One region of the Lysobacter panacisoli genome, then DNA from elsewhere that is predicted to be linked to it. Evidence: riboswitches for the same ligand, from Rfam matches in the RefSeq annotation. Region 1 holds a riboswitch; each other region holds the start of a gene.
What was found. A riboswitch is a leader RNA that binds a small molecule or an ion and turns the genes downstream of it on or off. The one in region 1 is predicted to bind cobalamin.

Region 1 (6,423 bases):
GCGCCGGGAGAGGGCGCGCGCAGCGCGGGAGAAGGGCGCCAGGGGAGGGATCGCTCGGCGTTCTAGGGGAGGGATGCCTCGCGTCCCCTCTCCCTGGCGCCTTCGGCGCCTGTCCCTCTCCCGCAAGGGGAGAGGGAAGAAATCACTGGCAGGCCTCGCACGCCTCGGGATTCTCCAGCGAGCACGCCACGGCTTCGACCGGCGTGTACTCGGGTTTCGGCGTTTGCGCAGCGGTACCGCTGACCGTCGCCTTGGCGATCTTCGTCGCCGGGCGCGAGCGCAGGTAGTAGGTCGTCTTCAGCCCCTTCTTCCACGCGTACATGTACATCGACGACAGCTGGCCGATGTTCGGGCTTTCGATGAAGAGGTTCAGCGACTGGCTCTGGTCGATGAACGCGCCGCGCTCGGCGGCCATGTCGATCAGCGAACGCATCGGCAGCTCCCACGCCGTGCGATAGACCGCGCGCAGCGATTCGGGGATCGCATCGATGCCCTGGATCGAACCCTCGGTCATCTTGATGCGGTCGCGCAGTTCCGGCGTCCACAGTCCGAGCGCCTTCAGCTCTTCGACGAGGTAACGGTTGACCACGAGGAAGTCGCCCGACAACGTCTCGCGCTTGAACAGGTTCGACACCTGCGGCTCGATGCATTCGTAGCAGCCGGCGATGGACGCAATCGTCGCGGTCGGCGCGATCGCGATCAGCAGCGAATTACGCAGGCCGTTCTCGGCGATGCGCGCACGCAGCGCATTCCAGCGATCGTCGTCCTCCGGCGTCACACCCCAGGCTTCGAACTGCAGCTCGCCCTGCGCCGCGCGCGTGTCCTCGAAGCCCGGATGGCGGCCGCGCTCCATCGCCAGTTCGTTGGACGCCGACAGCGCGTGGAAGTAGATCGCCTCGGCGATCTTCTTCGACAGTGCGCGCGCGGCATCTGAATCGAACGGAAGGCGCAGCTTGAAGAACACGTCCTGCAGGCCCATCACACCGAGGCCGACCGGACGCCATTTCAGGTTCGCGCGGCGCGCGGTTTCGATCGGGTAGTAGTTCAGGTCGATCACGCGGTCGAGCTGGCGTACGGCCAAGCGCACGGTCTCGGCCAGCTTGTCGAAGTCGAAACGGCCAGCCTCGCCGTGCAGCGGACCGTCGTCGAAGAGCTCGACGTGGTGCGACAGGTTGATCGAACCGAGGTTGCACACTGCCGTTTCGTCCTGCGAGGTGACTTCGAGGATCTCCGTGCACAGATTCGACAGGTGTACGACGTTGCCGTCGCGCAGGGTCTGGTTGCAGGCGCGGTTGGACTTGTCCTTGAAGTTCATCCAGCCGTTGCCGGTTTGCGCCAGCGTGCGCATCATCCGCGCGTACAGGTCGCGCGCCTTGACCTTCTTCACCGCCAGGCCCGCGACTTCCGCGGCGTGGTAGGCGCGGTCGAACGCTTCGCCCCACAGGTCGGTCAGCTGCGGCACCTTGGCCGGATCGAACATCGACCACTCGCCGTCGGCTTCGACGCGGCGCATGAATTCGTCCGGGATCCAGTTGGCGAGGTTGAGGTTGTGCGTGCGGCGCGCTTCGTCGCCGGTGTTGTCGCGCAGCTCGAGGAATTCCTCCATGTCCGCGTGCCACGGTTCCAGGTACACGCAGGCCGCGCCCTTGCGCTTGCCGCCCTGGTTCACCGCTGCGACGGAGGCGTCGAGCGTCTTCAACCACGGCACGATGCCGTTGGACAGGCCGTTGGTCGAACGGATGAGCGAGCCGCGCGAACGGATGCGCGTGTACGACAGGCCGATGCCGCCGCTGAACTTGCTCAGCTTCGCCACGTCCATGTAGCGCTTGTAGATGCTTTCCAGCGAGTCCTCTGGCGAGTCGAGCAGGAAGCAGCTCGACAGCTGTTCGTGCGTGGTGCCCGAGTTGAACAGCGTCGGCGAGGACGGGATGTAGTCCAGCTGCGCCATGCGCCGATACAGCGCCAGCGCCTCGTTGACGTCCTCGCTCAACGCGCAGGCGATGCGCAGGAAGAACTGCTGCGGCGTCTCGATCACCGTGCGCGCGGTCGGATGGCGCAGCAGGTAGCGGTCGTACAGCGTGCGCAGGCCGAAGTAGTCGAAGCGCTGGTTCAACGAGGGATCGATCGCGTCGTTGAGCTTGCGCGCGTTGGCCTGCACGAACGTCAGCAGGCGGTCGTTGATGAGGCCCAGTTCGTGCCCGCGCTGCACCGACTGCGAGAACGCATGGATCTCAAGCCCCGCGACTTCCTTCTCGATCACGCCGGCGAGCAGGCGCGCGGCGAGGCGGCCGTACTCGGGCTCCTCGGCGGTGAGCAGTGCGGCGGTGCGGATCGACAGTTCGTCCAGCTCGCGCGTGCTTGCGCCGTCGTAGAGGCCGGAGATGGTGCGCGTGGCCACGCGCATCGGATCGACCGCGAACAGGCCTTCGCCGTTGCGCGTCACCGCGCGCACGATCTTGTTGAGGTCGACCGGTTCGCGACGGCCGCTGCGCTTGGTCACCGTCATGGTGACGTTGGCGGCGGGCGGGGTCAGGGCGAAGCCCGGCGACGGCTCGGCGTCGCGGTTCGACGCGGCGGCGGGCGCCGCGACGGCGGACGCTTCGGTGATGGCATTCATGGCGGACTCCAGTGCGTGGGCGCACGTCTGGCCGTCCTCTCCCTCGAAGGACGACGCGGGCGCGGGGCCATCAGCATGGAAACGGGGTGTCGCGCAGCCCGAGACGGACCGGCGCGGCGACGGCGGAAACCGTCACCGGATGCGACACCGACCGTCTTCCCTCCGAAGACTCCCTGGCCGGTCACCACGCGGTGTGCAACGCGCGGCTGTCGGCAGGTCTTCGGGCTCGGGACCAGACGCGCACGTGTGCCGCGTCGCCTACCGGTGGCCGCTTCCCAGGCGTGACGCCCAGTGCCAAGGCCACTTTCGTTTCCCATACCGCTGCGGGGCAGCGCCGGCCTTGGAGGCGATGCCTTTGCATCGCGTCCGCACCGGCTTCCCTTTTAATCCGACCCGTAGGTCGGCACCGACGGCCACAACATAGTGGGGGCTGTCGGATCCGTCAACGCAAAATCTTGTGGATAACCGCAGATTCGGCACGTCGTTCGATTTGCCCGTGCGTGACTCGCGGGGGACAATGCACGGCCCGACGGACGCGAAACGTGCGGCCCGCCGACCTCCCGATCACCCCCCATCCGACCCTTCCCCGCGGAAGGGCAGCAGAGGAAGCACCCATGTCCATCGTCCGCATGTCCGACCTCGATCTCGCCGGCAAGCGCGTGTTGATCCGCGAAGATCTCAACGTGCCGATCGATTCCGGCCGCATCACCTCCGAGCAGCGCATCACCGCGTCCCTGCCGACGATGAAGCTGGCGCTGGAGAAGGGCGCGGCGGTGATGGTCACCTCGCACCTGGGCCGTCCGAAGGAAGGCACCTGGACGCAGGAGGATTCGCTCGCGCCGGTGGCCAAGCGCCTGTCGGAGCTGCTCGGCATCGACGTGCCGCTGGTGAAGGACTGGGTCGATGGCGTGGACGTGAAGCCGGGCCAGCTGGTGCTGCTCGAAAACTGCCGCATGAACGTCGGCGAGGCCAAGGACGACGAAGCGCTGTCGAAGAAGTACGCCGCGCTGTGCGACGTGTATGTCATGGACGCTTTCGGCACCGCGCACCGCGCGCAGGCGTCCACGCACGGCGCGCTGCGTTTCGCCAAGGTCGCCGCCGGCGGCCCGCTGTTGATGGCCGAACTCGACGCGCTCGCCAAGGCGCTCGACAACCCGGCGCGCCCGCTGCTCGCCATCGTCGCCGGCTCCAAGGTGTCGACCAAGCTGGAACTGCTGGCCTCGCTGGTGTCCAAGGTCGACCAGCTGATCGTCGGCGGCGGCATCGCCAATACCTTCATCGCCGCGATGGGCCACGGAGTGGGCAAGTCGCTGGTCGAGAACGACCTGATCGACACCGCGAAGAAGATCATGGCCGACGCGAAGGCGCGCGGCGCCGACATCCCGGTGCCGACCGACGTCGTGGTCGCGCCGGCCTTCGCCGCCGACGCGCCGGCGACGGTCAAGGCGGTCGACGCGGTCGGCGCGGACGACATGATCCTCGACATCGGCCCGCAGACCGCCGCGCGCTACGCCGAGTTGATCAAGGCCGCCGGCACGGTGGTGTGGAACGGTCCGGTCGGCGTGTTCGAGTTCGACGCGTTCAGCAAGGGCACGGAAACGCTGGCGCGCGCCATCGCCGCGAGCAAGGCGTTCTCCATCGCCGGCGGCGGCGACACGCTCGCGGCCGTGGACAAGTACGGCATCGAACGCGACGTGTCCTACATCTCCACCGGCGGCGGCGCGTTCCTGGAATTCCTGGAAGGCAAGGAACTGCCGGCCGTGGCGGCGCTGAAGGCACGCGCGAAGTAACGATCCCCATGTTCTTCCCTCTCCCATTGAGGGAGAGGGACAGGCCGCCGCAGGCGGCCAGGGAGAGGGGTAAGGCTGTCGAACACGCCGCTTAGCGGCTCCCCTCTTCCGCCCTTCGGGCACCTTCTCCCGCGAGGGGAGAAGGAAAATCTTCGTGAGGAAACGGACACGTAATGGCCACGCTCTTCTTCGACATGGACGGAACGCTGATCGACTCGGCGGTCGGCATCACGCGCTGCGTCGAACACGCGCTGGTGAAGATGGGCCTGCCGGTACCGGCCGAATCCGAACTGCGCCGCTGGATCGGTCCCGCGCTGCGCACCAGCTTCGGCCCGCTGCTCAACGATGAAGCGCGCGTCGAAGAAGCGGTGCTGCACTACCGCGATCGCTTCGAGAGCCACGGCTGGGCCGAGCACGAGGTCTACGACGGCATCGGCGAGACCATCGAATCGCTGCATGCCGCCGGGCATCGCCTCGCGGTCGTCACGGCGAAGAACGAACCGCATGCGCGCAAGATCGTCGACCACCTGCCGTTCGGACACGTCTTCCTCGACGTCGTCGGCGCCACGCTCGACGGACGCATCAGCCACAAGGACCAGCTCATCGCCGAGGCGCTGCGACGCTTCGACCTCCCGCCCGATGCGTGCTGGATGATCGGCGACCGGCGCATGGACATCGAAGGCGCGCGCCACCACGGCATGCGCAACGTCGGCGTACTGTGGGGCTTCGGCGGCGAGGACGAACTGCGCCAGGCCGGCGCGCTGCACCTGGCGTCCTCGCCGCGCGACCTGCCGGCGCTGCTCGCGGCCTGACCCGCGTCACGTTTGCGCGCGGCCGGTCGGCTGCGCCCGGCGTGCGCGGCCTTGCGGCGCTGGTGGTCTGCTTTCGGCCGGGGGTTTTCAGACCACTTCGACGGATGCGCCGCGGTATGGCGGGGCTGCGGAAGCGTTCAATCCGAAAACATGGGGAGCTGTGCTAGCGTCGCGAGGTTATTTGGACATGCACTCGATGACGACCAGACGCCGCACCAAGATCCTCGCCACCCTCGGCCCGGCCACCGATCCGCCGGGCGTGCTGGATGCACTCCTCACCGCCGGTGTCGATGTCGTCCGGCTCAACTTCTCCCACGGCGATCCGTCCTCGCAGATCGCGCGCGCCGAAGCAGTGCGCGAGGCCGCGCAGCGTGTCGGCGTGGAGGTCGGCATCCTCGCCGACCTGCCGGGTCCGAAGATCCGTATCGAGCGCTTCGCCGAAGGCCGCGTGCTGCTCAAGACCGGCGACCGCTTCGATCTCGTCGCCAGCACCGACGCACCGCCGGGCAACCTGCGCGAGGTCGGCGTGAGCTACCTCGGCCTGCCCAACGACGTGCGCCCCGGCGATGTGCTGCTGCTCGACGACGGCCTGCTGCAACTGCGCGTGGGCGCGGTCGAAGGCGAGCGCATCGTCACCACCGTGCTCAACGACGGCGTGCTGTCGGACCGCAAGGGGCTAAACAAGCTCGGCGGCGGTCTGTCGCTGGGTGCGCTGACCGAGCGCGACAAGGAGCTGATCAAGGTCGCGGCCGAACTGGGCGCGGACTTCATCGCCGTGTCGTTCTGCCGCAATGCCGCCGACATGAACGAAGCGCGCCGCATCGCGCGCGAGAACGGCAGCGACGCCGCGCTCGTGGCGAAGGTCGAGCGTGCCGAAGCGATCGAGAACCTGTCGGAGATCGTCGACGCCAGCGACGTGGTGATGGTCGCGCGCGGCGACCTGGGCGTGGAGATCGGCGACGCCGAGCTTCCCGGCCTGCAGAAGAAGATCATCCGCGAGGCGCTGGAGCGCAACAAGGTCGTCATCACCGCCACGCAGATGCTGCAGTCGATGGTGGACAGCCCGATCCCGACGCGCGCGGAAGTGCTCGACGTCGCCAACGCCGTCATCGACGGTACCGACGCGGTGATGCTGTCGCAGGAATCCGCCGCCGGCCGCTATCCGGTCAAGGCCGTGGAAGCGATGGCGCGCATCTGCCTCGGC
Region 2 (6,423 bases), 1.1 Mb from region 1:
AGTGCCGATGAGAGCACGAAGAACGCCGGCAACGCCCACATCGGCCGCAGCAGTGCGCCGACGAGGAAGAACACGGCCCACGAGGCGCTGGGCAATGCGTCGACACTGGCGAAGTGCTGTCCGCGCGTGCAGATCATCAATGCGGCGAGCGCGGCCGCGACCAGGATCTGGCTGCGGGTCGACGAAATCGGCAGGACGGTGCTGCGTTCGATTGCGGTCATCTCGGATCCTCCTCAGGCGACGTTGTGCTGGCGGACGGCACGAGCGCGCAGCGCCCGCATGGCCACCGCGTGGACGACGAGCGCGACGGCGATATAGGCCATCGTCGTGCGCACGAACAGCGGACCCCATTGCCAGGCGCGTGCGACGTACTCGGCGAAATGCGGGTTCTCGTAGCGCCCGCCGAGCCAGTAGAACGCGCCATTGGAGATGGCGAACGACAGCGATGCGCACGCCAGCGCGACACCGACGGCGCCGAGCAGCGACGCCCAGCCATCCTGCAGGCGGTCCGCGTACCAGCGCCCGCCGTACCACAGCACGGCGTACGCCGGCAGCAGGAACGAGTACGCCGGCGTGACGCAGAAGTCGCTGACACCGGCATGCTCGATCGCGATCCAGTCGATCGCAACCGCCAACGCGATGAACACCGCGAACTGCCAGTGCTTCCGCAGGTAGAGGCCGCCGAGGAAGAACAACGCCATCGAGGCGTCGGGCAAGTGCAGCGCGTCGCCGAAGTGATGGAAGCGTGTGGCGACCATCAATGCAGCGAAGGCGGTAAACAGACCCAGGTTGGCTTGACGTGGCAAGGCTTTCATCGGCGACCTCGTGGTGGCGGTGGACGTCCGCTCAGCGGACGACGGGCTGGTAGCGCAGGGTCAGCAACCAGGTGCGTCCGGGCTGGTTGTAGAGCGCGGCGGTTTCGTAGCGCTTGTCGAACACGTTCGCGACGGACGCCTGCACACTCCATGCCTCGTCGAAGGCAAAGCCCGCGCGCAGGTCGGCCAGTCCATAACCGGCCAGACGCGTGGTGTTGGTCAGGTTGTCGTAACGCTCACCCGCACCGGTGACGCTGGCGCCTACGCTGAAATCACCGAAGCGGCGATCCGCGTCGATACGCCCGCTCTGCTTCGCACGACGCGGCAGCAGGTTGTCGTGGTTCGGGTTGTCGCCGTCGTTGCGCGGATCGAGCCAGGTCAGGCTGCTGCGCAGGTCCCAGCCAGCGAGCTGCGTGCCGATCACGCCTTCGACGCCCTGGATCCGCGCGCGGTCGATGTTGTTCGGCGCGCCGGTCGCACCCAGCGACGAGTCGAACGCGATCATGTCGTCGATCTTCGTGTCGAAGGCATTGAGCGACCACGTGCCCCAGCCGTGTTCGCCGCGCAGGCCGAGTTCGACGCTGCGCGAGGTTTCCGGCCCCAGGTCCGGATTGCCGTAGCCCGGGAAGTACAGTTCGTTGAACGTGGGCGCCTTGAATGCGGTGCCATAGCTCGCGCTCAGGCGAAGCGCCTGCGTGAAATCCCAGCCCCACAGCACGCTGCCGGTGGTCTCGCCACCGAACTGGCTGTCGTCGTCGCGACGCGCACTGGCCTGCAGGGAGTGCGTTCCGAACGCCTGCTGCCACTGCGCGAACGCGCCACGATTGATGCGGCGATCACGCGCATAGTCCGTGTTGCTGTCGATCTTGTCGCCGAGCCAGTCGAAGCCCAGCGTCAGCAGCGCATCGGCGATGCCGATATCGGCCTGCAGCGATCCCAGTTCGCGTCGGGTGTCGAAGGTGGACGAGTAGACGCCGTTGAGGAAGTTGTCGCTCAGGTCAGCGCTGGTGCCGAGGCCTGCGGTGATCTTCAACCGCTCACTCGGGGTGTAGCGCACGCGCGTGCCGATCGCCTGCTGCACGGTGTCGGCCTCGTTGTTGGCGCTGCCGTCGTACTCGTTGTGGCCCTCGGCACGGAACACGCGCGCGTCGGCGTCCCACTGCTCGTCGAAGCGCCATCCGCCCTGCAGCGTCAGCGAGCTGTTGCGATAGCCATCCTTGTCCGGATCGAAGTTGCGCGTGCCGCGGTAGGCGTTGATGCCGTCGGTCGACTGGTATGCGGCGTTGATCGAGTACCAGCCGCGCTGTTCCGCATCCTGCGTGCGACCGGCGACACCGGCGGAGTAACGCTGCGTCGCCTCGCTGCCGACGGCGGCGCTGAGGCTCGGAGCGAACGCACCCTGCGGTCGGCGGGTGAAGATCTGGATCACACCGCCCAGCGCTTCCGAACCGTACAGGCTGGAGAACGGACCGCGCACGATTTCGATGCGTTCGACCTGTTCGACCGGAATGTCCTGCAGCGACGCACCGCCGCTGGTGGCCGAACCGATCTTGACGCCGTCGATCAGCACCAGCACGTGGTCGGACTCGGTGCCGCGCAGGAACACCGACGTGGACTTGCCCACGCCGCCGTTGTTGGCGAGCGAGATGCCGGCGCGCCCGGTCAAGAGATCCGGCACGGAGGCCGGTTGCAGGCGTTCGATCTCGGCGCGGTCGATGACCGTGATCGCGGCAAGCGTCTGGTCCTGCGTCTGCGCGGTGCGCGTGGCGGTGACGACGACTTCGTCGAGATCGGTGGCGCCGCCTTCGGCGAACGCGGGAGCGAGGGCGGAAATCGAAGACAGCAAAGCGACCGCCAGCACACGGCGGCTGAAATACGGAAACTGCGGATGCACTGACACACTCCTTGGCCGCGCCTGCCCGCGCGGGTTCGATGGAAAAGGACAGGCGGAAGGAGGCGTGATGACGGCGCGGGACAACGGAATTCCGGCCGCATGACATCGCCCACCGCATGTCACGTCGCACCGAGGCCGGTCTCCGGGCTCGCGAGAGAAGCGGTCGATCGACCGTCTTCGGGTCCGCGCCTTCCCATGCATGAAGCACAGTGGCCGTGTGCGGAACCTTGTCTCGCCTACCGTTGCGGGGGCAGCTCCGGAATTGCCGGCCGTGAGTCACGGCGGCGCACCGGATTCCCGTTTCAACCACCGGACAAGCCGGCGGTCACCTTGGGCGGGCGCAGTCTAGCAGCTGAACGAAGGAATGCGCACCGCACGCCGACATGGCGATGCGTCATATGCACGATCGCGCCCGGCTTGACCGGGATCAGGGCGATCGACGATGCGTCAGGCCGGCTCGTCGCCGGGCCGGATCGAAGGCGACCGCGCGAACATCGCGGCGACGTCCTGCGAGACGCTGCGCAGGTGCAGGTCCTGCTGCGGATACGGGATCTCCACGCCCGCCTCGACCAGTGCGGTATAGATGCGCGTGACCAGGTCGCTGCGCACGTTGACGCTGTTGTCGTAGTCGTACGTCCACACGCGCAGACCGAAGTCCAGCGAACTCGCGCCCAGCCCCATGAACAGCACGGCCGGCGCCGGATCGGACGAAACGCCCGGCGTCTGCTTGATCGCGACCTTGAGCAGTTCGATCACCTTGAGCGGATCGCTGCCATAGGCCACTCCCAGGTTGATGTCGAGGCGGCGATTGCGGTCGAGCAGCGTCCAGTTGATGAGCTTTTCCGACAGCAGGGTGCCATTCGGCACGACCACGTCGGCGCCGTCGAAGGTCTTGATCGTCGTGGCGCGCATACCGATCTCGCGCACGCGCCCGGAGGTACCGGTGATCTCGACCACGTCGCCGGGCTGGATCGGTCGCTCGAACATCAGGATGAGGCCGGAGACGAAATTGTTGACCACGGTCTGCAGGCCGAAGCCGATGCCCACGCCGAGCGCGCCGAACACGAAGGCGAGCTGGCTGATCTTGAAGCCCGCCGCCGACAAGGCCACCACCACGCCCAGCAGCAACAGCGCGTAGTACGTCAAAGAGGCCACGCTGTTGCCAACGCCGCGCGGCAGCGACATCCGCGTGAGCACCTCCTCCTGCAGCAGGAAGCGCACCGTCTTCGCCGCCCAGAATGCGATCAGAACCGAGACCGCGAACACCAGTACGTGGCCAAGGCTGATGGTGATCTCGCCGAACTGGAACGTATGCGTGAGGATCGACGAGAAGAACGCGTACAGCGGCCGGAAGATGCGGAAGCGGTTGGCCGCGAACACGACCCAGCCCGCCATCGCCACCAGCGTGAGCAGGCGGATCACCAGCAGTGCCACCGGCGGCGCGTGCTCGCGTGCCAAACGGAAGCGTGCCACGCCGCGGCCTGCGAGCATCAAGCGCAGCAGCGCAACGAAGACGGTGACGCCCGCGTACAGCACCAGCGCGAGGTAGCCGCTGTCGATCACGCCGGCGGTGAGCATCTCGGCCAGCGACACGTTGCCGATCACGTTCGATACCAGCGATGTGGCGAGCAGAATCACACTGACCCACGCCGCGACATGTACCGCCTTGCCCATCTTTCCCGTGAAGCCCGCCTGCGGCGCATGGCGCGAACGCCACAGCAGCCACAGCATCAGCAGCAACGCCAGCGTGGTAAGCCCGAGGTAGTACAGGCGGTACAGGAAAGAATTGGCGAGGATCAGGAAAGCCAGGCGTTCGAGCAGGTACAGGCCGGTCGCGACGTAGGGCCACGGGCCAAGCAGGCGCCGGCTTTCGCGCGGCAGCAGGCGCAGCACCGGGACCAGCGCGATGAGCATGGCGACCTGATGCACCATCAGCGGTGCGTCGGGCTCGAACGCCAGCACCGCCATCATCGACAGCAACAGCCACGACGAGACCGGACGTCGCAGCACGCGCGTCGACGACTCGTCGGCGTCGCCCTCCTCCGCCGAACGACGACTGCGGATCGACAGCCATATCAGCAGCGGCAGCAGCAACAGCTGGAAGACGTGCAGCGCCCGCTGGTTTCCGGTGTCGGCTGCGGTGTATTCCCGGGCGAAATGCGCTTCGATCGAGAGCCCGGCGACGATGCTGTCGGTGGCGCTCTTACCGGCGCCGGTCGGACGCGCCTGCCACAGTGGCGGTGCGTCGAGTCGAATCAGACGACTGTCGATGTAGTCGATCGCAGCGGCGACGGACTTCAGACCGGCCTGTATCCGCGCATCGACCGCGTTGGCGCGACGCCCCAGATCGATCTGGCGCACGAGCGGCGTCGATAGCGACTGCTCCGCCTTGCGCAGTCCGCTTACCAGCGTGTCCACGCGCGCGGCCAGCGCGGGTGCGAAGTCGCCACTCTTCGCCGCCTCCTGCGTGGCCTCCCAGTCGGCTCGACGGCGCGCGAGTTCCGCCGCGTCCTGTGCGTACGGGGTGGCTGCCTGGCGCATGTCCGACTGCCAACGCGCGAAACGGCGCGCATCGAACTTCCAGTGCCGCTCCAGGCTTTCCAGGCGCATGACCGGCAGGTTGCGCAGCTCTTCTGGCTTGAACTCGCGAAGCTTCTCTTCGACCGATTTCGAGATGGCCTGCAGCGCGGGAGCGAGCTGTTCGGCCGGATCGGGCGACATCGCGCGCAGGATCACGCTTTCGGCGAAACGCTCGTCGGTATCGGCACGCGTGGCGATGTCGGCGACCGGGATCGAGTTCGGCTTGGCCGGCGTGGCAGGTGCGCTTTCGGGCGCGACCACCGTCTGCGCGTGCGCGATGGGCGCCAGCGCGACGAACAGCACGAACATGCAGGCAAGTCGTCCGAGCCGGCGCAGCATCGATCCTCCGGGAATGGATGACGGTCGCGTCGCGCGTCGACGCATCGCGGCGCTAGCGTACCGCGCGACGACCCGATCCGACGAGTCGCGCGTCAGCGGATGCCGACCGTGATCGTGTACGCGACCTTCTCGCCGCGCCGTGCCGAAGCGCGCATCTGGTAGACCTGCACGGTGTACGTGCCGGTCGCGGGCAACGCGCCCGACCAGTCGCTGCCGACGCCGCCCTGCCCCAGCGCCTGCGCCTGTCCGGGCGTGGCACCGGGCGCGAACACGTTGAAGTTCGCGTTGGTGCTGCCGGCGACCTTCACCGTCATCGACTGCCCGGCCTTTGCCGCGAGCGTGTACTGCACGCTGTCGTAACCGGCGAAGTCGCCTTTGATCGTCGCGCTGCTCGCGCCCTTGGCGAACTTCACGGGCACGGTGGTGACCTTGTCGGCCGAGATGGCCGTCGCCGATGCCGTCATCATCGCGAATGCGAAGACGAACTTCGCGATCGCACTCCGCGTGGCCGTCTGCTTCATCATCGCGCTCATCGTTCCCTGCTCCATATGGGGGGTGCGAGTGGCGAGCCGCGCACCGGCCGCTCGCGGCGACTGTGATCGCTTCGCACGCGCGTGGCAAGCATGCCACGGCGAACACGCGAGCTGGGTTCGCAGGTGATGGAGTTCGATGTTCATGCGGCGCGGATTTCACGACGCGCTCACTTCGGCGGCGGCTTCATTCGCCTTCGCGTCTTCTGCACTGTGTCGAACGTCGAGCCGATGCCTTTGCCATGACTCGACAGCTGCACGACTG
Region 3 (6,423 bases), 210 kb from region 1:
ATTCACGTCCTCGTACGCGGGGCGCGGATCGCTCGCCGCCTGCAACGCGAGTGCATCCTCGTTGCGCCATCCTTCCGGCGTGTATTCGCAACCGCTCGCGAGCGGCTTCATGCCCACCGCACGCAAGCCACGCGTGCGCAATGCGTGCAGCAGCGTCGCACTGGCCAGCGATTTGCCGATGCCCGTGTCGGTGCCCGTGACGAACCAGCCGCGGCTCATTGACGCCGCGCGCCCTTGCCCGCGCCGGTTCCGCCCACACTGTTAGACTTCAGGAAAGAGGCGCTCATGTTCACCAGCGAAAGTCTAAGCGGCCCCAAGCCGGAACAGTACGCACAGCTGCTCGCGCAGGCGCGCGCGCTGCTGCACGGTGAGCGCGACCGCATCGCCAACGCGGCCAACCTCTCGGCACTGGTCTACCACTCGCTGCCGGCGCTCAACTGGGTGGGATTCTATTTCTTCGACGGTCGCGAACTGGTCGTCGGCCCGTTCCAGGGCCTGCCGGCCTGCGTGCGCATCCCGCTCGACAAGGGCGTGTGCGGTGCCGCGGCCAGCACCCGCCAGACCCAGCGCATCGAGGACGTCCATGCGTTCCCGGGTCATATCGCCTGCGATTCGGCCTCCAACTCGGAGTTGGTGGTGCCGCTGGTGGCCGCCGACGGCTCCCTGATCGGCGTGTTCGATCTCGACAGTCCTGAACACGCCCGTTTTGACGTTGAAGACCAGCACGGCCTGGAGTCGATCGCGCAGGCATTCGTGGAGTCGCTGGAATGACGACGGGTACGAGTACGGACAAGCTGCGCAACATCGGACCCAAGTCCGCCGCCTGGCTGCGCCAGGTCGGCCTTCGCACCCGCGAGGACCTGGCCGCGGCGGGTACGGTGGATGCTTTCATGCGCGTCAAGCGCGCGGGCTTCAAGCCCACCCTCAACCTGCTGTACGCCATCGAGGGTGCGCTGCAGGACTGCCATTGGCAGGAGATCTCCGACGAACGCCGCAGCGAGCTGGTCGTCGCCGCCGAAGCCGCCATCGCCCTGCTGCCGCCGCCACGCTACCGGCCGGCCGCCGCGCCGGTCACGACCACGCAGATGGGCGAAGAGAGCAGCATGGCCATGCCGTCGCTGTTCGACGAACCCGGCGAACGCGAGTAACCCTGCGGCTCCCAAGCCCCCGGCGCTTTGGCCCACGAGGCCGGTATCGCGTAGACTGCGCGCGCTTTCAGGTGACCCGACGGCGTCCGCCAACGGGTTGAAACGGGAAGCCGGTGACGCCGCCCGCGGCCATTCCGGCACTGCCCCCGCAACGGTAAGCGAGCAAGGCACGGCAACCGCCACTGTGCGATCGCACGGGAAGGCGCCGCGCCCGGAGGCATGCCTCCACTCGCGAGTCCGGAGACCGGCCTGGACGCAGGGTCATTCGACCCGCCACTGGTTGCGATGCGGAGGGCGTCGCGGCGGCGATGCCGGCGCGATGCGCGCCCGCCACGCAGCCCGCTTTCTCCACGCGACTTCCCGCTGTCCGACGCGGCCCGTCCGCGCGCTGGAGAAAACGATGTCCCCGCGTAATGCCACCCCGATCCACGCCGCACTCGCGCTCGCCTGCGCCCTCGCGTTGCCCGCCCTCGCCCGCGCGCAGGCCGCCACCGATCTCGACGAAGTCGTCGTCACCGCCAACCGCACCGCGATCAGCGTCAACGATGCGCTCACACCGGTGGAAGTGATCGACGCCGAACAGATCCGCCACAGCCAGGCGCGCTCGCTGCCCGAACTGCTGCAGGGCCGCGCCGGCATCTCGCTGTCCAACCAGGGCGGCCAGGGCAAGCTGACCACGCTGTTCCTGCGCGGCGCGGAATCCGACCACGTGCTGGTGCTGGTCGACGGCATCCGCATCGGTTCATCGACCTCGGGGCTGGTGTCGTTCCAGGACCTGCCGATCGAAATGATCGAGCGCGTGGAAATCGTGCGCGGTCCGCGCGCGAGCCTGTACGGCAGCGACGCCATCGGTGGCGTGATCCAGGTGTTCACCCGTCGCGACCGCGGCGCATTCGTGCCGCGCGTGCGGTTCGATGCCGGCAGCAACGACTCGCTCGGATACGGCATGGGCTTCGGCGGCGCCAGCGAGCGCGCCTGGTTCGGCGCCGACTACCAGCACACGCGCACCACCGGCATCAACGCCTGCAACGGTTTCTTCGATCCGTTGACCTTCGACGGCGCGGGCTGCTTCATCGCCACCGACTCGCAGCCAGATCGCGACGGCTACGACAAGGATGCGCTGTCGCTGCGCGGCGGCGTGCAGTTCGGCGAGCAGTGGAGCCTGGAAGGCCATGCGCTGCGCAACGAGGGCGACAACGAATTCGACGGCGATTTCACCGATCGTTCCGAGACGATCCAGCAGGTGATCGGCGGCAAGCTGCGCTGGCGCCCGTCCGAGCGCGTCGACCTGCACCTCACCGCCGGCCGCAACGTCGATGCCTCCGACAACTTCCTCGGCGAGGACTTCGTCGATTTCTTCAGCACCGATCGCGACAGCGCGACGCTGCAGGGCGACTTCGGCATCGCCAGCGGCCAGCTGCTGACGCTGGGCCTGGACTGGCTGCGCGACCGCGTCGATGCGACCACCACCTACGACGAGACCGAGCGCGACAACAAGGCCGCGTTCGTGCAGTACCAGGGCCGCTTCGGTGCGCAGTCGCTCGAGGCGAGCGTGCGTCGCGACGACAACGAACAGTTCGGCGGGCACACCACCGGCAGCGCGGCGTGGGGCATGAGTTTCGCCGAGAACTGGCGCGTCCGCGCGGGCTACGGCACCGCCTTCAAGGCGCCGACCTTCAACGAGCTGTACTTCCCGTTCTTCAGCAATCCGGACCTCGATCCGGAAGAGTCGGAGACGTGGGAACTCGGCGTGGGCTGGCAGGGCGACGGCGTGGGCGTGAACCTCGACGCCTTCAGCACCGACGTCGACGACCTGATCGCCTTCGACGCCAGCCAGAACCGCCCGAACAACGTCGACAGTGCGCGCATGCGCGGCGCCGAACTCACCGCCAACGCCACGCTCGCCGACTGGACCGTCAACGGCGCGATCAGCTGGCTCGACACCGAGAACCGCTCCGGCTTCTTCGAAGGCAACGACCTCGCCCGCCGCGCGAAGAACAGCGCACGCATCGAGATCGACCGTGCCTTCGGCGCGTTCCGCGTCGGCGTCACCGCGGCCGGTGAAGGCTCGCGCTACGACGACGTCGCCAACACGCGCCGTCTCGCCGGCTACGGCACGCTCGACCTGCGCGCCGAGTACGCGCTGAGCGACGCGCTGACGCTGCAGGCCCGCGTCGCCAACGTGTTCGATCGCGAATACGAGACCGTGTCGTTCTACAACCAGCCCGGCCGCGAGTGGTACCTGACGCTGCGCTACGCGCCCGTCAACTGACCCAGTCCGCTACGCAGACGACAGGAAGCCCGGCTCTTGGCCGGGCTTCTTGCTGTCGGGCATTCGAGGTCGAGCGCGACGCATCCGCAGGCTCATCGCCGAGCCTCGACGCCTCGCCTTGGGTCTCCGGGCTCCGCCTGCCGGGCTCGGGGCCCGGACGGCGAGGCGTTTTGCCCCATCCATGAAGCTCGCGAGCTCGAACGGCGAAGCGCATTGCTCCGCCCATGAGGCGAGTGCGCCCGGTCGGCGAAGCGTTTTGCTCCGTCGATGAGGCTCGGAGCTCGGACGATGAGGCATGTTGCCCGGCCGACGAGGTTCGGGAGCCGGGACGACGAGGCGTTTTGCCCGGCCGATGAGGTTCCGGAGCTCGAGCGACGAGGCGTTTTGCCCGGTCGATGAGGCTCGGGAGCCCGGACGGCCAGGCGTTTTGTCCCGTCGCTGAGGCTCGGAGCCCGGATGGCGGGGCGTTCTGCTCCGTCGATGAGGCCCGGGAGCCCTGCAACGCGGCCCTCCTCGCTTCGTGGAGGCGACTCAGGCCGCCCGACGACCGAGGCGCGAACGCTCGAACCACCACAGCGCGACGCTCGCCAGCAGCCACGACAACCACCACGGCCAGCGCGAGGTCGGATGACGCGGCGCAACGACAGTGTTCGTCGTCGCGACGGCCGGAGCCGAAGTGGCCAGCGCCAGCGTCGCCGTGCGCAGTTCGTTCGCGCGAAGGCCCGGCGCCTCGTTCGCGGCGCGCACATACAGCCACTGCTCGCGTTCGCCGGAACGCAGGCGATGCCAGCCGCCCTCGCGCGGCCAGAACGCCGCGCAGGCGCGCGATCCGGTCGTGGGATCGCGCAGCACCGGCACATCCACGCCCGCCGGCGTCGTCACGCTTGCCTGCACGGCGGGAAGGCCGCACAGCGCGACGCGTTCACCCGCGCGCGCAGCGCCTTCGATGCTAAACGCAGTACCGGGCTTGGCGCGCGCCAGTGTCGCCACTACGTCCGACCACAGCTCCGAATGAAGATCGTCGCGCCCGGCGAGAACGAGTCGATACGTATCGGTTGCGGTCCATACCCCGACGCGTCCGCGCCCCATCGCACGCCACTGTCCAAGTGCCGCGCCGTCCTGCGCAGCGGCGATCTGGACGCTGTCGTCGGCACGCACGCGCAAACTGCGGCGCGTGAGTTGCGGCACTTCCTCAACGACGGCGTCGTGCGCGCGCGGCGCATCGCGCGTGCCGGGGCCGAGACGTGCGCGCACCGCATCGTCGTCGGGCGCGTTGCCAGCCAGCTGGAACGCAGCGCTGTCGCGACCGGCATCGACGTCGAAACCGAGCGCGCGCAGGCGACGGCGTTCCGCATCGGACAACGCGGCGGTGACGCGCACAAGCAGTCCGAGCCCGTTGCGCACGGCATCGTGAAGCGCACCGCGCTGTGCATCGCCAAGGGTGGACCACGCGCGCTCGTCGAGCACGACGATGTCGAAGCGCGCGAGCGAACCCGCATTGAACGCGACCGGCGCATCGCCCAGCTGCACGCCGCCGCCGACCGACATCTGCGTACGCAGCGGCAGGCCGGCGTCGTCCGCCCAGCGCCGCAGGTACTTCACTTCCGGCCCGGGCGCGCCGGCCACCAGCAACACGCGTGGGGGCGGCGAAGCCTCGATCTGGAGCGGCCACGCCACGTCCTCGATCGTGCGCTGCGAGGCGTCGCGCAGTCGCACCGTGAAGGTCGCGGCGCCCGGCGTGCGCGCATTCGCCGTGAGCACGAAGCGGCCATCCGCACCGACCGCGACGCGGTCGACGCGACGGCGCGCGGGATCGAGCAGTTCCACCACGGTATTCGGGCCCGCCTCGTTCGCGCGGCCGCCAATCCGGAACGAGGCACCGGCGGCGACGCGATCGGGGCCGTCGAGTTCGACCAGTCCGCGCGGCAGCGGTGCCGGCACGAAATCCAGCGCCACGCCGCGCGCCGCGTCGCGATCGCGCGCGTTCAATCCCGCGCCGATCACGCGCACGCGCTGCGTACCCGGATGCTGGCGCAACGCAGTGGCGAGATCGGGCACGCGCGCCACGCCGTCCCATGCATTGGCTTCCGGCAAAGCCACCGTGGTGTCGCCGCGCGCAGCGTCGGCCTGTGCGCGCGTGGCGCCGCCCGTCGCGACGATCAGCGTGCCCGCTTCGCCCGGCACCGTCGGCGGCCATAGCGCGAAATACAGCAACACCGCGCACAACGGCTGCGCGAACACAAGCAATGCAATACGCCAGCCTCGCGAACGTGAGGCGGGTTCGGCGCGGTACTGCTTCAGCAACAGTCGTGCGCATGCGATGACGACGGCAACGACCAGCACGAGCGCCACCGCCTCCGGTGACATGAACGCAGGCACGGGCGACAGCGGCGCGGTCATCGCGTCGCCTCCCCGCGTAGTGCATCGAGATAGCGACGTCCATCGGCGTCGGCATCCTCGCGACGCGGAACGCCCGCTGCCGGGCGCGGCAACAGCGGCCACAACTGCGCGCGCAGGTCGTCGCGGCAGCGCATGCAATCGGGCTCGGCGCGCAGCGTCTCGACTGCGGCGATGAACGAGAGAGGATCGGCAAGTCGCGATTCGTTCTCGCGCATCCAGCGTTCCAGTGCAGCGAAATCGATCGCGTCGCGCGAAGACGATGGCGCATCCAGCGAACGCCACAGCGTCGCCAGCGTGGGATCCGGCGCGGTCGCCGGCAACAGCGCGGCGGCGCGGCTCGCGATGCCCGCGCGGTCGCCGCCCATGCGCCGGCCCTCGTCGATCGGCGGCAGTTCGGGCCCCACGCGCGCGAGATAGATGCGGCTGGCCTGCTGCACTTCCTTGATGCGCGCCAGTGCGCGATAGGCGTGCGGCAGCGCCTGGTCGGGATGGCCCTGGCGCAGGTGCAGTTCCGACTGCCACATCGCATCCAGCGCGGCCTTCAGGATCGTGCGCGTTTCCGGATCGAGCAGCGTCGCCGCTTCGGCATGGTCGTGCGTGTGG

Region 2: linked by a shared signal. The riboswitch ahead of btuB (TonB-dependent vitamin B12 receptor) and the one ahead of FOF45_RS09935 (ribonucleoside-diphosphate reductase subunit alpha) in region 1 are both predicted to bind cobalamin.
Region 3: linked by a shared signal. The riboswitch ahead of btuB (TonB-dependent vitamin B12 receptor) and the one ahead of FOF45_RS09935 (ribonucleoside-diphosphate reductase subunit alpha) in region 1 are both predicted to bind cobalamin.

The regions. Positions count from the first base shown of each region.
Region 1 is NZ_VLNU01000001.1:2,111,599-2,118,021, forward strand. Features, by position in the region: gene FOF45_RS09935 (ribonucleoside-diphosphate reductase subunit alpha) at 143-2,506, opposite strand; cobalamin riboswitch at 2,812-3,043, opposite strand; gene FOF45_RS09940 (phosphoglycerate kinase) at 3,232-4,407, shown strand; gene FOF45_RS09945 (HAD hydrolase-like protein) at 4,581-5,219, shown strand; gene pyk (pyruvate kinase) at 5,416-6,423, shown strand, end outside.
Region 2 is NZ_VLNU01000001.1:3,234,050-3,240,472, reverse strand. Features, by position in the region: gene FOF45_RS15220 (hypothetical protein) at 1-221, opposite strand, end outside; gene FOF45_RS15215 (hypothetical protein) at 234-815, opposite strand; gene btuB (TonB-dependent vitamin B12 receptor) at 847-2,709, opposite strand; cobalamin riboswitch at 2,826-3,057, opposite strand; gene FOF45_RS15205 (mechanosensitive ion channel domain-containing protein) at 3,157-5,628, opposite strand; gene FOF45_RS15200 (pre-peptidase C-terminal domain-containing protein) at 5,721-6,161, opposite strand.
Region 3 is NZ_VLNU01000001.1:1,902,184-1,908,606, reverse strand. Features, by position in the region: gene bioD (dethiobiotin synthase) at 1-219, opposite strand, end outside; gene FOF45_RS08975 (GAF domain-containing protein) at 286-771, shown strand; gene FOF45_RS08970 (TfoX/Sxy family protein) at 768-1,148, shown strand; cobalamin riboswitch at 1,201-1,415, shown strand; gene btuB (TonB-dependent vitamin B12 receptor) at 1,549-3,420, shown strand; gene FOF45_RS08960 (carboxypeptidase regulatory-like domain-containing protein) at 3,952-5,820, opposite strand; gene FOF45_RS08955 (hypothetical protein) at 5,817-6,423, opposite strand, start outside.